3 regions of the Brevibacillus sp. HB1.1 genome follow, and region 2 is predicted to be linked to each of the others. Evidence: riboswitches for the same ligand, from Rfam matches in the RefSeq annotation. Region 2 holds a riboswitch; each other region holds the start of a gene.

Region 1 (6,837 bases), on a different contig from region 2:
AATGGATGCTTTGATGCTGGCAAGTTCTGCATCGAGATCATCCTTTTCCAGTTCAGACAAAGCGTTCTCCCAAGCGCGGTTCGTTTGGCTCCATTGTCCACTCATTTGCGCTTCTGCTTCCATGCGCATCACTTTTTCTTCCATGCGGGCGAAGCCACGGCCTGCGGACTGATTGCCGATACCGACAACTGCTTGATTGACTTGCTTTTGTGTACGAGCTACTTGTGCACGTGCCATCAGTGTGAACCTTTTCGCACGCATTTTATAGAACTCTTCCTTCAGCTCAGCCAGCTTCTCACGCATTTGCGAAGCTGCCTCGGATGCTGACAGGTAAAGACCTTCGTATTCCGCTGCACGGCCTTCGTACTGCTTCTTGTCAGCGAGTGCTCGACGAGCCAACTCGTCTTCTCCCTCAGTCAAGGCGAGCTTGACTTGACGATCGCGTTTTTCAATCAGAGCATTGGCTTCATCCAATTGCTGGCGGAATTTCTTTTCCAGTGCAACCTGACGGGCAACCGCTACTTCAACTTGTCCGATTTCTACTTCCATGTCACGCATATATTGATTCAGCATTACTACCGGATCTTCCATCGAATCCAATGCATCATTCACCGAAGCTACTGTCAGGTCACGCAAACGTTTAAAGATACTCATTATTTTTTCCTCCTCATCATATCACATCATATTGTTCATCCAAAAGACTCTTGCGACGTAGCGTTATTGTTGTCTTCGTGTTACATGTTTCTCCCAAGTGTCTAGCGTATCTTCCTTTAATACTTTTTGGGCCCATTCACGCTCCCAAGTAGGTGGAGCTTGCTTTGGTTCTTGACTGGGACGCAGTAAGCGATATCCCAGATAAATTACCCCAATGGCCAGAAGCGCGTGAAACAGTAGGTCAAGCTTGCCAATCAGCATCAGGAACCCGAATAGAAAGACGAGGATTCCCCAAAAGCGTGAACCGGTTTGTCCCATAATCTTTTTGGCACCGTATATCATGATCACACCGGGAATGATGAACCCGAGCAAGTCTCCGATATCGATACCCACCAGATCTAGAAGAACCAACCCACCGACTAGCAGCAGAACCAGCCCGAGTAGAACTTTGCCAGACCGTTCGCTCATTACTCGCTTACCTCCATTCGTTTTGCATGTGGTGCTTGTGGAACGTTATGCCCTTATTGTAGCCCTCGGTATAGGCTTCCCATAACGGGCGTGCGGTTGGTTTTTCCCTCCGCCCTTGGACGGAGACAATTTCCTGCCCTAATCGGACGAGCTGTCGCGCAAGGCAGAACAAGCCTGCGTCGAAAGGCGGCTTGCTCTGTCGAGCGAAAACGTTACAGCATTTGACGGTAATTTTGTGACGAATATGTGAACTAACGGATGAAAAAGAAGGAAAAAAAGGACTGGCGTAGAATCTTCGTAAGAGTGCGTGTAAAAAAACATCGAAAAATAGCCGAATTCCGCTTGGCGGAAACGGGGGAACCACGTTTTTGGGGTGAATGGTTGCTACTCCTAGCAGCCTAGGGCGTCCTTTCGACCGAACCCTTCAGCTAACCTCGTAGGCTCACGAAGGGAGCAGTTTCTTTTGCGCAAGGTGGTTTTATCTTTATTTATGGCTGGAATGCTTGCTATGGGGGCAGGCGCTGCACAGGCTGCTGAGGAGAATTCTCTCAATGAAGTAGTCAGCGACTTGTACGGTACCCCTTACAAATCTTCCGGCTCGTCCAAAAAGGGCTTTGACTGCTCCGGTTTCACGCGCTACGTATTTGATGCGTTAGGTGTAGACCTGCCTCACAATTCTGCTTCCCAGTACGAATTAGGTACAGAGGTAGCCAGAAAAGATTTGCAGCCAGGCGATCTCGTGTTCTTTAATACGAACGGTCGCAGCATTTCTCACGTGGGTATCTACATTGGAGACGGCACATTCGTGCACTCGGAATCTGGTCGTGGAGTCGTCAACACCAAGTTGAACGATCCATACTACTGGAGCAAACGTTATGTAGGCGCTAAGCGTCTCAGTGCTCCTGTTCTAGCGAAAGCAGAAACTCCGAAAAAGGTAAAAGCGGTGCAAGCTGCATCGTTGCCGGAAAAACCAGCTCAAAAATAGTCGTTCGGCAAAATAATAAAAAGCCAGGGACACAATGTCTCTGGCTTTTTCTGACGAAATTTAGTACCTGGTCTAAAGAGGTACCCTTACATATTAGAACAACTTAATAACTTACGGGGTTTCTTCCCCTGATGAGGTCAAAGCATGTTATGATAGACAAGACCCATTCTTTGAATGGTATTCCTTATTAATAGAAGTAACTGGGGGTTGTTCCGGTGAAAGATCACATTTTAATTGTCGATGACAATCTGGAGATTATTGAACTGCTAGAAGACATTTTGGAGAACGAGGGCTTCACCGTTTCCTCCGCAGAGAGTGGAGAAGATGCTCTCTCCCTGCTCAGCCAAGGAGAGCGACCTAACCTGATCCTTTTGGATATTATGATGCCCAACATGAGTGGCTACGAGCTCTGCTCTCAGATTCGCCGTGAGTGGGATTTGCCTATACTGTTTCTCAGTGCAAAAGGAAAAGCGGTAGATAAGGTAGTCGGCTTCGAAATCGGCGCAGACGATTACATCACGAAGCCTTTTGATACAGAAGAACTGCTCGCTCGCATTCGTGCCCACCTGCGTCGCTATGAGCGCATTCGCAAGCATACGGAAGAGCAGCCTGAGAAGGAAACAGCCTCTTCTCCGATTACCGTTTTGAAATTCAAGGACCTAGAAATTCATAAAGAAACGTATTCCGTTTATGTATGTAATCAAAAGATTGAGCTCTCTACAAAAGAATTTCAACTGCTCACATTCCTCGCAGAAAATGCGGGCATCGTCTTTACAAGAGAGCAAATCTATGACCGTGTCTGGGGATATGGTTATGGCTCGCTCAATACAGTGACCGTCCATATCAAAAACCTCCGGGAAAAGCTGGAAACAGAGCGTCAGTTTATTAAAACACAATGGGGGACAGGCTACGTATTTATCGGGGAGAAGCTTTAAATGAGCTTACGTAATAAAATTTTTCTCTCCTTCATTGCCTTGATCACACTCAACATCTTGTTGTTTAAATTTGTTTTTCAAGACATTATTGTCGCTCAACTCAAAAATGATCGGCATAATCAGTATCAGGCTGAGAAGGAAGCCGCAGAGAAGGTCATGCTCAATCAACTGCTTCTCGTCAGTAATTTCAAGGACCCAATCGAACGTTTGGAGCTTGAGAAGCAGTTGCCAGACGACGTGATGTACCGCATGCTCGTGAAGGATGCCAATGGAAACACCATCTACAGCAAAACATCGCGCGCCTATAATTTGAAAATGCCTTCTCCCTCCTCATCAAACCGTGGCGATTCTTCCAAGCAAAATGACCTCAAAGTGGTAGCTGAGTACCACTTTCAGCAGGAGCCACCGCGTACAGGGGAGATCGTTGTTTATTTCTACACAGATGATTACGACATGATGGCTACGACAGGGGTTTCCATGATGCTCTGGTTTATTTACGGAAGCATTAGTCTGGTGGGATTGGTTCTGCTCGCTTTGTTCGTTCGCTGGATACTACGGCCTGTGAACGAATTATCGCGCGTCACCCAAGAAATCCAGGAAGGGAAACGGTTAGTGACATTTACGTATCGCTCGCATGATGAATTTGGGCAACTCTTTCGATATTTCGGGGATATGGTTGATGAGCTTCGCTTAGCGGAAGAAAGACAGGCCGAAATGATTGCGTCGATCGCCCACGACTTCCGCACACCTCTCACCACGATCAAAGGGTATGCGTCATATATCGGCTCCGGTCGTGTGACGGATATGACCAAAATACAGAAACAGATGAGCAAAATCGAGCTAAAAACGACGGACTTGGAAAAGCTGCTCGATGAATTGCAGGACTTCACCGCCCAAAGCTCCGAAGTCCGACTCAACATTAATCGTATTCATGTCAAAAGCTTCTTGAGAGGAATCATTGAGGACTATTTGCCGAGGATTAAAGAGGCAGGCCTCACCTTTCACTGGAAGCTGCGTATCTCTAATGAACTACACATCGAAGCGGATGAGACCAAGCTGCGACGTGTCATGGAAAACCTGTTGAACAACGCCATTCACTACAACAAACCAGATGGCTCCATTTACCTTACATGTGATCAGCGAGAAGGACATGTCCTTTTTACTGTGATCGACAAAGGAGAAGGAATCGCCTCTGAAGACTTGCCGAAGATTTTTACCAAGTTTTATCGGGCGGAAAAATCACGAAATCGCAACAGTGGCGGTACGGGCTTAGGCTTGACGATTTGCAAAAGTATCGTCCGGCTTCACGGCGGAGATTTGATGGTAAACAGTGAACTGGGAATGGGAAGCAGTTTCTCCTTCACCATCCCCTTCTTCCACGGGTAGCTTTCACAAGCTACCCTTACTTTATATAGATTTATTCTCAGTTAATTATTTCTTTATATTTTACTAGTAAAATAATTTTTGTAAGCATGTTGCTTTCAGTGATAAATAACCCCCAGTTCGGTATCTGACACAATCGGCGAAACCGTAGTGACAAGATGCCTCTTTTTTTGCCCTCTATTTCCATTTTTTTCTATCTCTTCTCCAAACGCATCGGCAATCCGTTCTTTGGACGCAAGGTGACCAACGGCTCGGGTTCCACTTCCTGATTTGGTTCAGCCAGTCGTAGTCGATATCGCTGCGCGATGGTTGCCAATAGCAAAGCTGCCTCCATCAAAGCAAAGTTGTTCCCGATACAAACACGCGGCCCACCGCCAAACGGGAAATAAGCATAAGCTGGATTTCTTTTTAAAAGGTCGCTGTCAAAACGCTCTGGAATGAATTGTTCAGGCTGCTCATAATAGCGTGGGTTACGGTGCATGACATATTGGCTCATCATCAGTGTTTCACCTGGCTTGTACGTTTGACCGCCGATCTCCACCTCTTCTACCACTTCCCGGTTGATCGTCCAGGCTGCTGGATAGAGCCTCAGCGTTTCCTGTACAATGAGATTCGTATACTTCAGCTGGGGTAGGTCCTCTACTGTCGGCAGCTTTTCACACAGCACGGTTGACAGCTCGTCATGCAGTTTTTTCTCCACCTCGGGATAGGTAGCCAGCAAATAAAAAATCCACGACATGGTATTCGCAGTCGTCTCATGACCAGCTACAAAAATGGTCATGACCTCGTCGCGCACCTGCTCATCTGTCATTCCTTCCCCATCATCTTCATCACGCGCAGCCAAAAGCATCCCCAACAAGTCCTTGTGCTCTTCTCCTTCGCTATTACGACGAGCTTCGATCAAGGAGTAGATCGTTTTGTCCAGCAGCTCACTCGACTCCAGGAACTCCCGATTGCTTTTAGTAGGTACGGACAAAGGAATGTCGATAAAAGAGGAGCCTTTATTAGCCACGTATTTCAAACCGACATCGATGGCATGCCCAATCTGATCGGCACCTTCCTTGACGGTTTTGCCAAACATAGTCTCCGTAATGATCGCAAGGGTTACTTTCATCATGTCCGAGTGAATATCGCGCAGCTCCCCGGTTTTCCAATCCGACATAAGATCAACTGCTTGCCGGACCATCACCTCTCCGTAGCTGGCGATACGTTCTCGATGAAAAGCTGGCTGCATAAGCCGTCGTTGTCGTAGATGCTTTTTTCCTTCACTGGTGAGAATTCCATCCCCTACGACAGGTCGTGCGGACTGCAATGCTTTTCCTTTTCGAAAATGCGCCTGCTTGCTGACCAAAACCTCTTTGATATGATCCGGATTCGTTAACAGGTAAACATGGCGAGAAGGACCAAAGCGAAAATGGACGACTTCTCCATGCTCTTCTACAGCGTCGCGGATGAACTGAAGCGGCGATCGGCGAAATGCCATCAAGTTCCCTGAGATCGGAAGGCCTTTTGGGCCGGTGATCGTGATATTCATGTGTCTCCTCCTTTTTACATGCAAAATCCTACCGATAGTATCCGGCACGATAAGGAGATTATGCGAAAAAAAGCCACCCGAACTTCGGATGGCTTACGAAATCATTTTGTTTATCGTGTAACAGGTTGATCTGTACGCAACAGACGAGAAGCAATCAGTCGCTCGCGGACCTTGATGCCAATCAGAGAAGCCAGAACTGCTTTGACAACGCCTACAATGAGGAAAGGTGTTGCACCAAATGCGACAGCTTTATCCCATGGAATGTCCATGACATATTTGAGTTGTACTGTACCAAAAGCGAGTGTGACAAACATGCCAATGATATTGGCGATAATGGCGTTTTTCAGGTTGAATCTTGTTTTCTCCAGGTAGAGTCCGGTCACATAAGCGGTTGCAATAAACCCAAATATGTACCCGCCTGATTTACCGACCAATATTTGCAATCCACCTTTTGCCTCGCTGAATACAGGCAATCCGACTGCACCGAGTAAAACGTAAATAACCAAAGCCAGTGTCCCGTATCGTCTTCCCAAAATGGTCGCCGTCAGCCCTACTGCTAACGTCTGCGCGGTAATCGGAATCAACGGCAAGGGAATAGTCACCTGCGACAATACCGCTGTCATTGCGGCAAAGATGGCAGAGAGCAACAGCCATCTCAAGCGTTCGTTTCTCATGCGTACTAGCCTCCGTTTTGTTAACTGAAAATGTTATAAGGTTAACAAAATAATAATACGCATCTGCCCTTTTGTAAATCCCCGTTCTGTCCGCTTACCTTTTTGCTTGTTGATCCATGTATAGTTGCAGCTTTTGAAGGGACTGAACCGTATAATCGATTAATTCGTTCAGGTCATCGATATTGCCTTCATCAATTTTTCGAT
Region 2 (6,837 bases):
AGAATACATTGAAAGAATTGGGTGCAGAAGGCAAAGTGCACTTGGCTGATAAAAAGGTTGATGTTTCCTACAATGAGAGCACATTGACACTCGAAGCAGTAAAAGAAGCAATCGAAGACCAAGGCTACGACGTCGTTTAAGCATCGTGCTATTACTATCGAAAAAAGCTCCTGCCTGATTCCATGAGGCGGGAGCTTTTTGGCTGTTTTGCTTGGAGTAGCTGTAGGGGATGGGAAGAAGCCCATTTCCAGTCTACGCTTCGGCCTACGCCCCGCAAGGGGTTAGACTGTCCGCTCCGAAATGAATGTCGGGAGCGCTTCAAAAGTAGAGTTTCGAAGATGTATTCGCAGAGGTTGAAGCTGACAACCCCCGCCATTCATTTCTACGCTGAGTTGGGCTCCAGAGGCGCTAGGACTGGAAATGTTCTTCTTCCCAAGCGACTATTGTTTACATCTTGAAAGCAGCATTCAAGGGGGTGCTTCATTAAATGCATGTAGACTCCCAACAGCTCGTAGAGGAAACAGGAGAAATAAGCGAAGATCTTTGGACACACCTACCGAGGCGCAGTGAAAAAAAGAGAAACTGCCTTTAGCGTCCACCTCTGAGACACATCTTGAATGGACTACTTTGGACGCGGTTTCGCTTTTTTTCACGAAGCCGGGCACCGATGCTCCCTCGCAGGTGTTCCAAGAAGCTGAGCGTTTTCTCCTGTTTCCTCCCCACCCCACATGCGAGAGAGAATAACGCACGATTCCTTTAATCGAATGAGTAACCGAGAGCTAATCCAATCCGATTCATAAAGAAAGACAAAGTCCGGTTAAAACCGTGCTAAACGAACGTTCACAATAACTGGAAGCGAGCGTATAATCAAATCACAATCAAGCTTAATCAAGAAACAACACATACGGCCTAGTTCCGAAATTTTCGGAAGCGGGGGAACCAATCTTTTGGGGTTAATCCTGAGTGATCAGGAGGGATGAGGAAAAGTCTTCTCTGCCATCCTACCCGTCAGCTAACCTCGTCGGCCAAAGCAGGGAAGGTCATGGATGGATAAAGTCTAGGCATATAATACGCAACAAGGGGATTCCTTGCGGGCGTGTGATAGGCCGATGCAGGCTTTTTCTTTGGGACCTTTGTTCTGGAGAAAAAGGATGGATCGGCCTATTTTTTATGGAAATACCGATGAGCAGCTTACGCCATACAGACGTTATCGAAAAACGTGTGGATCGCTGGGAGGCAGTCGGTACGAGATAAACCGCTGACAATCGAAATCAGGAAGACAGAGTACAGGGAGTCCTGAAAAGGGATGCCAGGTATTACGTAAGCCTGCGGATTTTTTACACGAGTATAAATCAAGCGTGCCTGCTTGGTTTTGCTGGAGTGTGGAAACTTCGCAGGCTTTTTGCATTTACGAAAAAACGAAGGATGAGGGATACCATGCCCAAAATGAAGGTCCATCAACTGACAAAAGTGTTCGGCAAGCAGCCCGAGCTGGCCTTGAAGCTACTGGCAGAAGGACGTACGAAAGAACAAATTTACAAGCAAACGGGCCAGTCTATCGGGGTGAATCAGGTCAGCTTTGAAGTCGAGGAAGGTGAAATCTTCGTGATCATGGGCCTGTCCGGCAGCGGCAAGTCAACCTTAATCCGACTGTGTAATCGACTGATTGATCCAACGAGTGGAAGCATCGAGATCGACGGGGAAGAGATCGTGGACATGAAGGCATCGGCTTTGCGCGAGGTGAGGAGGAAGAAGCTCGGGATGGTTTTCCAAAACTTCGCCCTGTTTCCGCAGCGGACGGTACGAGAAAACGTCGAGTTCGGTTTGGAGATTCAACAAGTACCACCAGGACTCCGGCAAGAAAAAGCACGGGAAGCGCTTGCGCTCGTTGGATTAACCGAGTGGGAAAATGCGTACCCGGATCAATTGAGCGGAGGGATGCGCCAGCGAGTCGGCTTGGCGCGGGCGTTGGCTAATAATCCAGATATTCTCTTGATGGACGAAGCGTTCAGTGCACTGGACCCGCTCATTCGAAAAGACATGCAGGATGAGCTACTGGAGCTTCAGATGACGATGAAAAAGACGATCCTGTTCATTACACATGACTTGCACGAGGCGTTGAGGCTGGGTGATCGGATTGCCTTTATGAAAGACGGACAGATCATTCAGATCGGCCGCCCGGAAGAAATCATGGCAGACCCAGCGGATGAATTCGTGCGGAAGTTCGTCGAGGATGCCGACCTGTCCAGAGTGCTCGTTGCTGAAAATGTGATGAAACGGGCAGAAGCAATCACGCCTGACAAAGGGGCGCGAGTGGCGCTGCAACTCATGATGGATAACGGTGTGTCCAGCTTGTACGTCGTGGACAAAAAGCGCACACTGCTCGGCTTGATTACGGCGTATGACGTATCACTCGCGATCGGTACGGGGGATTCACTGGAGACGATTATGAAAACCGACCTCCCTACTGTTTCACCTGACGCACGTCTGCACAGCTTGTTCCCGATGATGGCAGACCTGCACGTCCCGATTGCGGTAGTGGGCGAGCAGCAGCGTTTGTTGGGTGTCATCGTAAAAGGAGCGGTGCTAGGCGGGCTGGTAGGCAAAGTCAATGTCCAAGAACACCAGAGAGCAGAGGTGATGAGTGATGGACGTCGTGCCTAAGCTGCCGATTGGCGAATGGATGGAAGGGTTCGTGGAGGTGCTGGGCCAGTACAAAGGGGTATTGTTTGATCCAGTGTCTATCGTCATTTCTACGATGGTGACTTACTGTTCCACGGTTTTGGCAGAGATACCTTCGCTGATTCTCATCTTGCTGCTGGGGGCCGCTGCGTGGGTTTTTGCAGGGAGAGCGTCTATGGTCTTTACGGTTATCGGACTTTCTCTCATTCACAACCTGGGGTACTGGGATGAAACGATGGAGACATTGGGACTCGTCCTCACTGCCACCATGATTTCGATCGCCATCGGGATTCCGGTGGGCATTCTTTGCGCGAGATACGATACGTTTCGCAATCTGGTCACGCCAATACTGGATTTGATGCAGACGATGCCAGCGTTTGTTTACTTGATTCCCGCAATCTTTTTCTTTGGCTTGGGTGAAGTGCCGGGAGTCATTGCCTCCGTTATTTTTGCTTTGCCGCCAATTGTGCGTCTCACGAACTTAGGCATACGTCAGGTGCCAGCGGAAATGGAGGAAGCAGCGGATGCCTTTGGCGCAACTGGGTGGCAAAAGCTCGTGAAAGTGCAACTGCCGTATGCGAAATCGACGATCTTGGCGGGAGTCAATCAGTGTATCATGCTCGCCCTGTCGATGGTGGTCATAGCGGCTATGATCGGGGCGAAAGGCTTGGGTGCAGACGTATATCGTGCCGTTTCGCAAGTGGATATAGGAAGAGGATTCGAGGCGGGGCTATCCATCGTGATCATCGCTATCGTCTTGGATCGGCTTACTCAACATGCAGGAAAAAAGGAGAGAAACATATGATGAACAAAGCGGTTCCAGCTTTACTGGCAGTGATGATGGGAGCGACAGCTTGGCTCGCAGGCTGCTCCAGTCAAAACACAAACACACAAATACCGACAGCAACGGTAGTCGGTCCTATTCCTTCTGAGATGTCGGACAACGCGCTAGGAGAAAAGCTCGACTACAAAATCATCGGAATCGACGCAGGAGCAGGCTCGATGGTGAAGACAGAGGAAGTCATGAACTTGTATGGCTTGGATAAATGGCAGCTTGTTGAAGGCTCCGATGCAGCGATGACAGCAGCTTTGATCAAGGCGTACGAAGCGAAGGAACCGATTATCATTACGGGCTGGACGCCGCATTGGATGTTTAAAAAGATGGATTTGAAATATTTGGAGGACCCGAAGAACGGCTTTGGCGGAGCGGAACAAATCCATACCATCGTGCGCAAAGGGCTGAAAGAGGATCAGCCTGCTGCCTATCAGTTTCTGGATAAGTTCTGGTGGGAGCCAGCCGATATGGAGTCAGTCATGGTCCAAATGATTGACGGAAAAGATCCGGAAGTGGCCGCTGCGGAATGGGTAAAAAACAACGAAGCCAAAGTAGCGAAATGGGTGGAGGGCATCCAGCCTGTCCAAAGAGAGAAGCTGACTCTCGCTTATGTAGCATGGGATTCCGAGATTGCCAGCTCGCACGTTGTAGAGCATGTGCTGGAGCAGAAGCTGGGGTATGAAGTCGAATTGAGTCAGGTGCAGACTGGACCGATGTGGGCAGGAGTGGCCATTGGGGATGTAGATGGGATGGTTGCGGCTTGGCTGCCGTCTACAGATACGAGCTATTTGAAAAAGTTTGGTGGGCAAATCGAGGATTTGGGTCCGAATCTCGACGGAACCAAAATCGGACTCGTGGTTCCTTCGTACATGAACATCTCGTCCATTGAGGATCTCCAATAAGGAAGGGAGGCGCTGCTATGAAGCATTATCTCGTAATGGGCAAGGGGGAAGCTTTCACTTCTTTTGTCCAGACACTATGCTGTGACAGTTTGCCTGCTTTTTGGGGAAGGAATCCCGGTGCCTTTTCATTGACAGCGGGGCCTTGCGACAAGACGATTCAGCGTTTTTTGCCCATCTCATTTGACGAGTGCTACCGCGATCAGGAATCCTTGCTGCTCTACCATTCCGTCTACATCTTTCCCGATGAGTGGGCGGAGGGACGCGACTTCATTACACTGTTCAAGCAGCTTGGCACCTGCCGGATTTTTGTGATGACGCAGGAACATCGGAACGCGATGTTATACAAGGCGCTCGGGGCGAATCACGTCATTGTGAGCCAGCCCGGGTATAAAGGCTACGGCTGGTTGGCCGAACAGATGAGTGGGTAAGAGAGGAATAGAAAAGGCTCCGCCTGCAAATGAAGGCGGAGCCGCGCTTTGTAAAATTAGCCTAATATTTTTTCGAGGTCCTTGTCCAATACATAAACCTCGATCCGTTCACCCATTTTCGTGCTGATATCACTATGGCTGGATAGTACCTTGCAGCTTGTCAGCTTTTCTACGATTTCTTCCGATTCTTCGCTATACATCTCACGGAGAACCTCGCGCATTTCTTTGACGATGCGGCGACCTTTATCGTGACTGGACAGATGCTTTTCTTCGACGGTGAGAACACCTTTAAATCTGACGATGACCATATCACCGACGATGTAGGTCTTCGCTTCCTGTGGACCTCGTCCAATCAGATCGCGCTGAAATTTTATGAATGCTTCGCTGATTTCGGCTTCCAGCTTTTTTTTGTTAGAGATGGCCAAACGCCATACCTCCCATAATTTATCATTGTGCCTAATATTACTCAGCCGTCTTGGGGCTGTCAACCTACGAAAAAAGAGGGGGGAAACATTCCTGTGGTGATCGTCTCCATTTTTGCTGTTGGTATTTTTCTCTATTTGATCTATGCGTTATTGCATGTGGAGGAGCTATGAAACAATTGATAGGAAAGGCTCTACTTGATAGTTTTCGCAAGCTGAACCCGTTGGTCATGAAATCGAATCCCGTGCTGTTTGTCGTAGAGCTCGGGACGGTTCTGATTTTGCTGATGCTGTTGTTTCCGAAGTATTTTGGTACGGAGGATCAGGTAGGGTGGAATACAGTCGTTTTTTCCGTTTTATTATTCACGGTGTTGTTCGCGAATTTTGCTGAGGCATTGGCAGAAGGACGTGGGAAAGCACAAGCAGATACATTGCGAAGGGCCAAGCGGGATACGGAAGCCAAGCGACTCAAAGCCGATGGCAGTGTGCAGGTGATTTCATCTGGCGAACTGCGTAAAGGTGATCAGGTCTTGGTCGAAACAGGAGATATCATCCCAGGAGATGGTGACATTATCGATGGCTTGGCCTCCATTGATGAATCTGCGATCACGGGTGAGTCGGCTCCGGTCATCAAAAGGGCGGGCAGCGACCAGACGTCTGTAACGGGCGGGACACGTGTCATTAGTGACTCTATTATCGTGAAAATTACGACGAACCCCGGGGACTCTTTTTTGGATCGGATGATTATGCTCATTGAAGGGGCCAAGCGTCAAAAAGCACCGAATGAAATTGCCTTGAATACAGTTCTTATCGTCTTTACGCTTATTTTTTTGATTGTCGTCGTCACGCTGGTTCCGATTGCTTCGTATGTGGGTATCGAGCTGGATATCTCCGTCTTGGTCGTTTTGCTCGTTTGTCTCATTCCGACCACGATTGGCGGCTTGTTATCGGCCATTGGCATTGCGGGGATGGATCGTGTCACCCGCTTTGGTGTCATCGCGATGTCGGGTAAGGCAGTAGAAGCGGCTGGTGATGTCAACACGATCATTTTGGACAAGACAGGCACGATCACGTATGGTAACCGACTGGCGGCAGAATTCGTTCCTGTAGCAGGAGTCGACCAGAGGGAGCTGATGGAAGTCGCAGTGCTCACTTCGCTGTTCGATGATACGCCAGAGGGAAGCTCCGTCATGATGCTCGCCCAAGCAAATCAGGTTGTCTGCGATGTCAAAGCGTACGAAGGAGAGATTATCCCGTTTACTGCTGAGGAGCGCATGAGCGGTTTGAATTACAAAGGCGTCTACTATCGAAAAGGAGCAGTTAGCGCCATTAGTGCCTATGTCAGGGAGCGGGGGGGCATGGTGCCACCAGATCTTGAAGAAAAAAGCGCGCGAATCTCGCTGCAAGGTGGTACTCCACTCGCTGTATGCAAGGACAGTCAGGTTCTTGGCCTGATTTACTTGAAGGATACGGTGAAGCCCGGGATTCGTGAGCGTTTTGAAGAATTGCGGAAAATGGGCATTAGGACCGTCATGTGCACAGGCGACAATCCACTGACAGCGGCCACC
Region 3 (6,837 bases), on a different contig from region 2:
GCATAAACAGCAAGGAGATTGACTCATGAAGCGTTGGAATATTATGTTAACAGGCTTTGGAACAGTAGGACAGCAGGTAGCCAGACTGCTGGAGCAGCGACGGGACCGATACCGCGAGCTATATCAAGCGGATGTCAGACTCGTGGGAGTCGTTCGTTCGGCTTCCGGTCTCTATGATGAGAACGGAATTGATTCAGGAAAATGGGAAGACTATGCACATACAAAACAAGCAAAGAACCCATCATGGAACGCGCTGGAATTTATCCAATCGGTTCAAGCGGATGTGCTCATCGAGGCTGGTCCTTCTGAAAAAGAGGGAGGACCCGGTCTTACTTTTATTCGTTATGCATTGGAAAATGCTATACATGCAATCGCGATTTCAAAAGGTGCGCTTGTTGTCGATTATGCTGGCTTAGCCGCTCTAGCCAAAAAACATGGCGTCGCGTTGAAAGTGAGTGGAGCAACAGCAGCAGCCCTGCCGACGATCGATCTATTGCAGTATAACTTGGCAGGCTGTGAAGTGAAACGAGTCGAAGGCATTTTTACGGGAACGACTAACTTCGTGCTCACAAAAATGATGGAAGAGGGGCTCACCTGTGCGGAAGCAGTCGAGCTCGCTCAGAAGTTGGGGATTGCCGAACCGGACCCTTCTTACGACATCGATGGTTGGGATACAGCTTCAAAGCTCACGATCTTGGCAAACGCCGCTTTTGGTGCGCAAGTAAATCTGACTGATATCGCACGCGCAAGTATTCGCGAAATAACCTCGTTACAAATCGAGAAATGGAAAAAGCATACGAAGATTCCCAAGCTGATCGGAACCATCCAAAAGGAAGCAAATGGCACATTTTCTATAGCAGTGGAGCTTTGTGCAGTGGATCTTACCCATCCATTTGCATCTGTATCAGGTACGACAAAAGCCATACGGGTAGAAACAGATGTCATGGGGGATTTATTGGTCGTTGGAGGAAAGTCAGATCCTGTCGCGGCAGCAGCGGCTGCCTTAAAAGACCTTGAACATATCATTAGCAGATAGGTTCATTTGCATGTGCTTCCAGTGTTCCTTAGGAATGAGTCCTTTACAACCGCGAGCATACTAAGGATGCACCACAAAAAACGGCAAGGGGGCCATACGGATGAACCAATCGTCTGATGTCAATGCCGAGCTGCAGCAAGTATCTGCTTACCCAACCAAGCAAAAAATGAATCAAAAGAACGTCGCTTTGGTAAATGAGCAGGATAGCTGCTGCTGTACCCCCAAAAAGCAGGCATCCGAAGCACAGCAGGAATGATGCCTACACGAAAAAGCCGGGTCTCGATTAAGAGACACCGGCTTTTCGTTTCGTACAATGCGTTTTATCCGATAAATTCTTGTACCCAGTAGCCATTTGTGACGCCTACACCAATTTTTGTGAACGCAGGGTTCATAATGTTTTGGCGGTGACCTTCACTGTTCATCCATTGTTGCATAACTTCTTGTGGACTCTGTTGACCCATGGCGATATTCTCACCTGCAGTCGAGTACTGAATACCATACTGCTTCATCATGTCAAATGGGGAACCGTACGTTGGACTGTTGTGGTCAAAATAGTTGTTAGCAGACATATCTTGTGCTTTTGCCAAAGCTACTTTGGACAATGCTGCATCCATTTGAACTGGTTTGAGACCTGCTTTTGCACGTTCTTGGTTCACCAAATCCGCGACTTGTTTCGCAAAATCACCAGTTTTTCCTTGTTCCGCTTGATTTACTGGAGCGGCAGGCTGAGTGACGTTATTTCTAGGTTGCGCTGGTGCTGGTTGAACTGGTGTTTGTTGAACTGGTGCTGATTGAAAAGATCCTGGTTGAATTGGGTATGGTTGTACAGGTGTAGCTTGTCCTTGCTTAACAGGTTGCATCGGCTGTACTGCTTGTGACTGGCCAGGAACAAAGCCTTGCTTTTGATAAAAGTTAAAGAACTGTTGTGCATTTGGTGCTTTTTGGAATTGTCCCATATTTTGACCCACATTGAATTGGAATTGTCCGTTCTTCAATGGGCAGTTAGATGCTGCGGAAGCAGAAGAAGCAAACCCTGTCAAAGCCAAGCCTAGACCAAGAGTCATCGCGATTGTAACAGAACCAAAACGTTTCATTAAACAAATCTCTCCTTTTTTTTGCCTACGAGGTTAGTTGTCGGATTCGGGTTGAGGAAACAACCCTACGCCAATTCGGCGATTCACCCCATGTGGAATTGCTCATCCACTAAAAAGTCCCCCGCACTTCCTTTTCAGAAAGTCTCGGCTTATTTCGTTTGGCATGAACAACGATATCAGACAATCCCAATCGAAATAAAGGAGTAATATATGGCAAAAAGCTAGAATCGTTGATAAATTAGGCTCATTTCGCTCCGTTTGATTGTTCCTTCCATGCGGTTAAGCCGCCTTCCAATGCATTTGCTTGAAAACAATGCTCACGAAGAAGAGCGGCAGCTTTTTGAGCTTTGTTACCGGTTGTACATACAGTAACAATCTGCACATTTTGCGCAAGTTTTTCGGTTTCTTCATCGAACGGCTTGTCCTGTTCTTTCATTAGAAGATAGGGTGCGTTTCGGGTCGATGCATTTTCGTGAACGAGGCTGCCGGTGATAAATTTCTCGACGTCGCGTACGTCCACTAATAGTACAGGCACTTTCTTTTCAAGCATTTCTGATAATTGAATGGTTGTCAAAGTATGATTTTGCAAATGAAATCCCTCCCAATGCTATTGTAACAGAGTATCGCCTTCCCATTATAAGGGTGAACGGTTGCTTTTTTTGGACAACCATGGTAGAATGAGATTGCTACTTGAAAAATTGATACCTAATCATTCATCGAGGTGTTTGTATGCTGATGGATAACATTTTTGAATCCCCGATTCACACTGGCGCGGTCATCGGAGCCGCAAGGATGGAAGAGAGGAAGGGCTTTCATTGTTTTAGGTTTTCAAAAGGTTTAGTTTTTAATTTTGCAGTTCCGTCCCATGACATTTGTATATTTGCTGAGTAGGTAAAATTCACGTATCATGAAGGCGTATCATAGCACATGATCTGGTATTCCTTCATGATATGTGAGCTTTATTTGCTTCGGTAAATATGACTAGCATATTCAAATTGAATTTTTGGAGGTTTTTTTAAATGCAAACGAACGGAACAGTAAAATGGTTTAACGCAGAAAAAGGTTTCGGTTTCATTCAAGTAGAAGGCGGAGACGATGTATTCGTACACTTCAGCGCAATCCAAGGTGACGGTTTCAAAACTTTGGACGAAGGTCAAAAAGTTCAATTCAACATCGTTCAAGGCAACCGTGGCCCACAAGCTGAGAACGTAGTAAAACTGTAAGTCTCCTTTTAAAAGAAACTGTCCTTTCGAGGGCAGTTTTTTTTGTCGTGGTCGTAGTAGTAAAATGTAATGCTCCCCGTTGTCAAGACACGATTTTTTGAGGAATAAGTTGTGTCCTCCTTTTCGTAGTCCTAGTGTTTAGGATGCGATTTTTTCGATAGTATGGGCGTAAAATTGATCGGGTTTTGCTTCATTTAGAGATTGATGAGGGCGCTCCTGGTTATAAAATTGGACATAACGAGCTATCTCTCTGAACTCTTAACGAATTTTATCATCAATACACCATCTTGCAGTTCGGCAGAATAACAATTTTCGTTTAAATTTTCAGTTGAATATTGATATTCGAGAATTGCATCTGCCATTTCTTGAGTGAATCTCCCCTTAAAATACGGTATATTTAGCTTAGTTCCAACTTGAAAATCTTCATCACAACAATTGATATCAATGTGTTCTATTATCGTTTTAACTGGATCGCTTAAATCAGCCCATTTTAAATTACATTGATTATTCACCACTTTCTTCCCCCTTAAAATTATCTTTTCATTACATCAGAAGTTAAGTCATAAAGCACATTATTATTACCCTCAAGTACGATATATCGACGATTGAATTCGTTATTTGTTTTTAGGATGCGATTTTTTCGATAGTATGGACGTAAAATTGATCGGGTTTTGCTTCATTTAGAGACTCATTTCGTACTTGCCAACAATTTCGTTCACGGTCTGCTCCTCCCGGAGGACCTCCAGGACAACCTTTGTTTTAAACTCTGAGGTATATTGGTTCCGTTTTTCCATGCTCTTATTATAACTTATTTTTTAACCTCCCGTGTCTCAGTCTATGGGAGCATTATAAAAGGGGTTGGGATCGTCCTCAGCGCCTGTTCCTGCATGCGAATGGATAAAAAAAGGAACTATGGCGTCCCACCATAATTCCTCATTTTCTTCCTACAAAGTAGTTAAATACAAGTTTCGATTTCGACAGTTTGGAATTGACTGTCAAGAACTGAAAGACCAACAACTTGACCGCCACCGATAGAAGTACGGCCATAAGTGGTGAGAAGGACATTTCTGTTGTTTTCTGCTACGGTAAGGCGCACTTCATAGTGGAAAGAAGCGGGGACCAGCGCATTGAAAGCAGTGCGAGTATTCGCAGGGATAAATTGCGTGATGTCAAGCAAGGTGCTAACTGGATTCGTTTGCGTAACTGCATTACCCCAGTTCAATACTTGCACACGTACTTCAACCTCTTCTGTGTTCAGATTTACGAGGTCGAGGTGAGCGGTGAGAGCAACAGCGAGGTTATTTTGCAAAATACCAGTTGTTCTCACAGTATTTCTTCGTGGGCGTCTGTGACTTCTTTTTTCAGTAACACCTTGATCGTCGTCGTATTCGATTTCAGACATCCATGTTCACTCCATTCTTGAGTATTCTAGTGGGACAATAATACGATATTGTTTCTTGCCTTGATTTGTAACGGCGAACGTAAGGGGACGAGTAACTATTTTTGATAGAGGATGGTGGAGGTTTTGGGAGAAACGCCTGTATGCAAACAACTAAACTATACGGCTCGATTTGATTGGGGATACGAAGGGGTGGAACAGGTCGGGGCAGCATCGGATATGATCGTCATTATCGATGTGCTCTCCTTCAGCACGTGTGTCGATATCGTAACGGGACGTGGAGGGATCGTCTATCCTTATCAGGTGAAGGAGGAGTCAGCCGTAGCATTCGCTAAACAAAAAGCAGCGCTTCTTGCTGGAAAACGTGGAGAACCAATCTCCCTTTCACCCGCCTGTCTGAAAATGGTTCCGATGGGAAGTAGAATGGTGTTGCCCTCGCCAAATGGATCGACCTGTACCTTGCTGGCAAAGAAAACAGGTGCGAAGGTAATCGCTGCGTGCTTGCGAAATGCATCATCCGTCGCCAGATACATACAACAGCAGAAAGGATCTGTGACGGTTATTGCTTGCGGTGAACGATGGGGAAATGGAGCATTGCGACCCGCTATTGAGGATATGATTGCGGCAGGTGCGCTGCTTCACGAGTTGGACGAATATCGATTGTCACCAGAGGCCAAAATGGCGGTGGCAGCCTTCCGATCAGCCCAAGATCATCTTCTTGCTTATTTGCAGAAATGTGCTTCTGGCCAAGAACTGATCAGCAAGGGATACCCGGAAGATGTCGCACTTGCAGCGGAATGGAATCAGAGTTTCACGGTTCCAGTGCTTAACGATGATTTTGCTTACGAAGCTAATTAGTCTTTTCGCATAAAGAATCCCTCATTCGGTAACCATGGTTATGAACCATACATGAGAAAAACTGGACAGGGAGGATTCATATGGATGACAACAGCAAGTCCATCAACCAGTCAGAAAAAAATATCCTGACGAATCGCCAAGGCCATCCGATTACAGACAACCAGAACCTGCGGACCGTTGGAAATCGCGGGCCAACGGTTCTAGAGAATTACGACTTTCTGGAAAAAATCACACATTTTGATCGGGAGAAAACACCTGAGCGTGTCGTGCATAGCCGAGGAGCAGGAGCGCGTGGCTATTTTGAAGCATATGGAACCGCTGGTGATGAGCCGATTTCTACGTACACGAGAGCAAAGCTGTTTTCGGAGCAGGGGAAAAAAACGCCTGTGTTTGTACGGTTTTCTACGGTTATTCATGGCACACATTCTCCCGAAACATTGCGCGATCCACGTGGGTTTGCGGTGAAGTTTTATACAGAGGACGGGAACTGGGATCTGGTTGGCAATAACCTCAAAGTTTTTTTCATTCGGGATGCGATGAAGTTTCCTGATCTTGTACATGCGTTCAAGCCTGATCCTGTCACAAACATACAAGACGTGGAACGGATCTTTGACTTTATCTCGAACACGCCTGAGGCCATGCATATGATCACGTTTTTGTTCTCCCCGTGGGGAATACCAGCGAACTATCGGCAAATGCAAGGCTCTGGCGTAAACACGTACAAGTGGGTAAACCATGAAGGAACAGCGGTCCTGGTCAAATACCATTGGCAGCCGTTAACGCAAGGGATTAAAAATTTGACACAAAAACAGGCGGAAGAGATTCAAGGGAAAAACTTTAATCATGCCACACAGGACTTGTACGAAGCGATTGAGCGAGGAGAATATCCGGAGTGGGAAATGTGCGTCCAGATCATGAGTGATGACGATCACCCTGAGCTCGATTTTGATCCACTTGATCCAACGAAAATATGGCCCGAAGATCAATTCCCGTTTCTTCCTGTAGGCAAAATGGTACTGGATAAAAATCCGGACAACTATTTTGCAGAGGTCGAGCAAGCAGCATTTGGGACAGGTGTTTTAGTGGATGGACTTGATTTTTCTGATGACAAGCTACTGCAAGGAAGGACCTTCTCCTACTCTGATACGCAGCGTTATCGGGTTGGCGCCAACTACTTGCAGCTTCCGGTCAACGCTCCCAAAAAGCATGTCGCTACCAACCAGGAAG

What was found. A riboswitch is a leader RNA that binds a small molecule or an ion and turns the genes downstream of it on or off. The one in region 2 is predicted to bind cyclic di-AMP.
Region 1: another riboswitch for cyclic di-AMP. It lies ahead of HPY27_RS12255 (C40 family peptidase); the one in region 2 lies ahead of HPY27_RS24825 (quaternary amine ABC transporter ATP-binding protein).
Region 3: another riboswitch for cyclic di-AMP. It lies ahead of HPY27_RS05135 (CAP domain-containing protein); the one in region 2 lies ahead of HPY27_RS24825 (quaternary amine ABC transporter ATP-binding protein).

Annotation. Positions count from the first base shown of each region.
Region 1 is NZ_JABMIV010000003.1:498,298-505,134, reverse strand. Features, by position in the region: gene HPY27_RS12265 (PspA/IM30 family protein) at 1-654, opposite strand, end outside; gene HPY27_RS12260 (LiaF transmembrane domain-containing protein) at 718-1,122, opposite strand; cyclic di-AMP (ydaO/yuaA leader) riboswitch at 1,442-1,581, shown strand; gene HPY27_RS12255 (C40 family peptidase) at 1,586-2,107, shown strand; gene HPY27_RS12250 (response regulator transcription factor) at 2,323-3,042, shown strand; gene HPY27_RS12245 (sensor histidine kinase) at 3,043-4,428, shown strand; gene HPY27_RS12240 (cytochrome P450) at 4,619-5,959, opposite strand; gene HPY27_RS12235 (biotin transporter BioY) at 6,070-6,633, opposite strand; gene HPY27_RS12230 (hypothetical protein) at 6,728-6,837, opposite strand, start outside.
Region 2 is NZ_JABMIV010000012.1:28,760-35,596, forward strand. Features, by position in the region: gene HPY27_RS24820 (cation transporter) at 1-140, shown strand, start outside; cyclic di-AMP (ydaO/yuaA leader) riboswitch at 897-1,043, shown strand; gene HPY27_RS24825 (quaternary amine ABC transporter ATP-binding protein) at 1,438-2,664, shown strand; gene HPY27_RS24830 (ABC transporter permease) at 2,648-3,487, shown strand; gene HPY27_RS24835 (glycine betaine ABC transporter substrate-binding protein) at 3,484-4,419, shown strand; gene HPY27_RS24840 (hypothetical protein) at 4,437-4,847, shown strand; gene HPY27_RS24845 (Na-translocating system protein MpsC family protein) at 4,904-5,272, opposite strand; gene kdpB (potassium-transporting ATPase subunit KdpB) at 5,440-6,837, shown strand, end outside.
Region 3 is NZ_JABMIV010000002.1:22,858-29,694, forward strand. Features, by position in the region: gene def (peptide deformylase) at 1-6, shown strand, start outside; gene HPY27_RS05125 (homoserine dehydrogenase) at 26-1,036, shown strand; gene HPY27_RS05130 (hypothetical protein) at 1,137-1,292, shown strand; gene HPY27_RS05135 (CAP domain-containing protein) at 1,357-2,130, opposite strand; cyclic di-AMP (ydaO/yuaA leader) riboswitch at 2,138-2,290, opposite strand; gene HPY27_RS05140 (rhodanese-like domain-containing protein) at 2,375-2,719, opposite strand; gene HPY27_RS05145 (cold-shock protein) at 3,150-3,353, shown strand; gene HPY27_RS30725 (hypothetical protein) at 3,492-3,599, opposite strand; gene HPY27_RS05150 (hypothetical protein) at 3,596-3,865, opposite strand; gene HPY27_RS05155 (hypothetical protein) at 4,309-4,755, opposite strand; gene HPY27_RS05160 (2-phosphosulfolactate phosphatase) at 4,870-5,610, shown strand; gene HPY27_RS05165 (catalase) at 5,691-6,837, shown strand, end outside.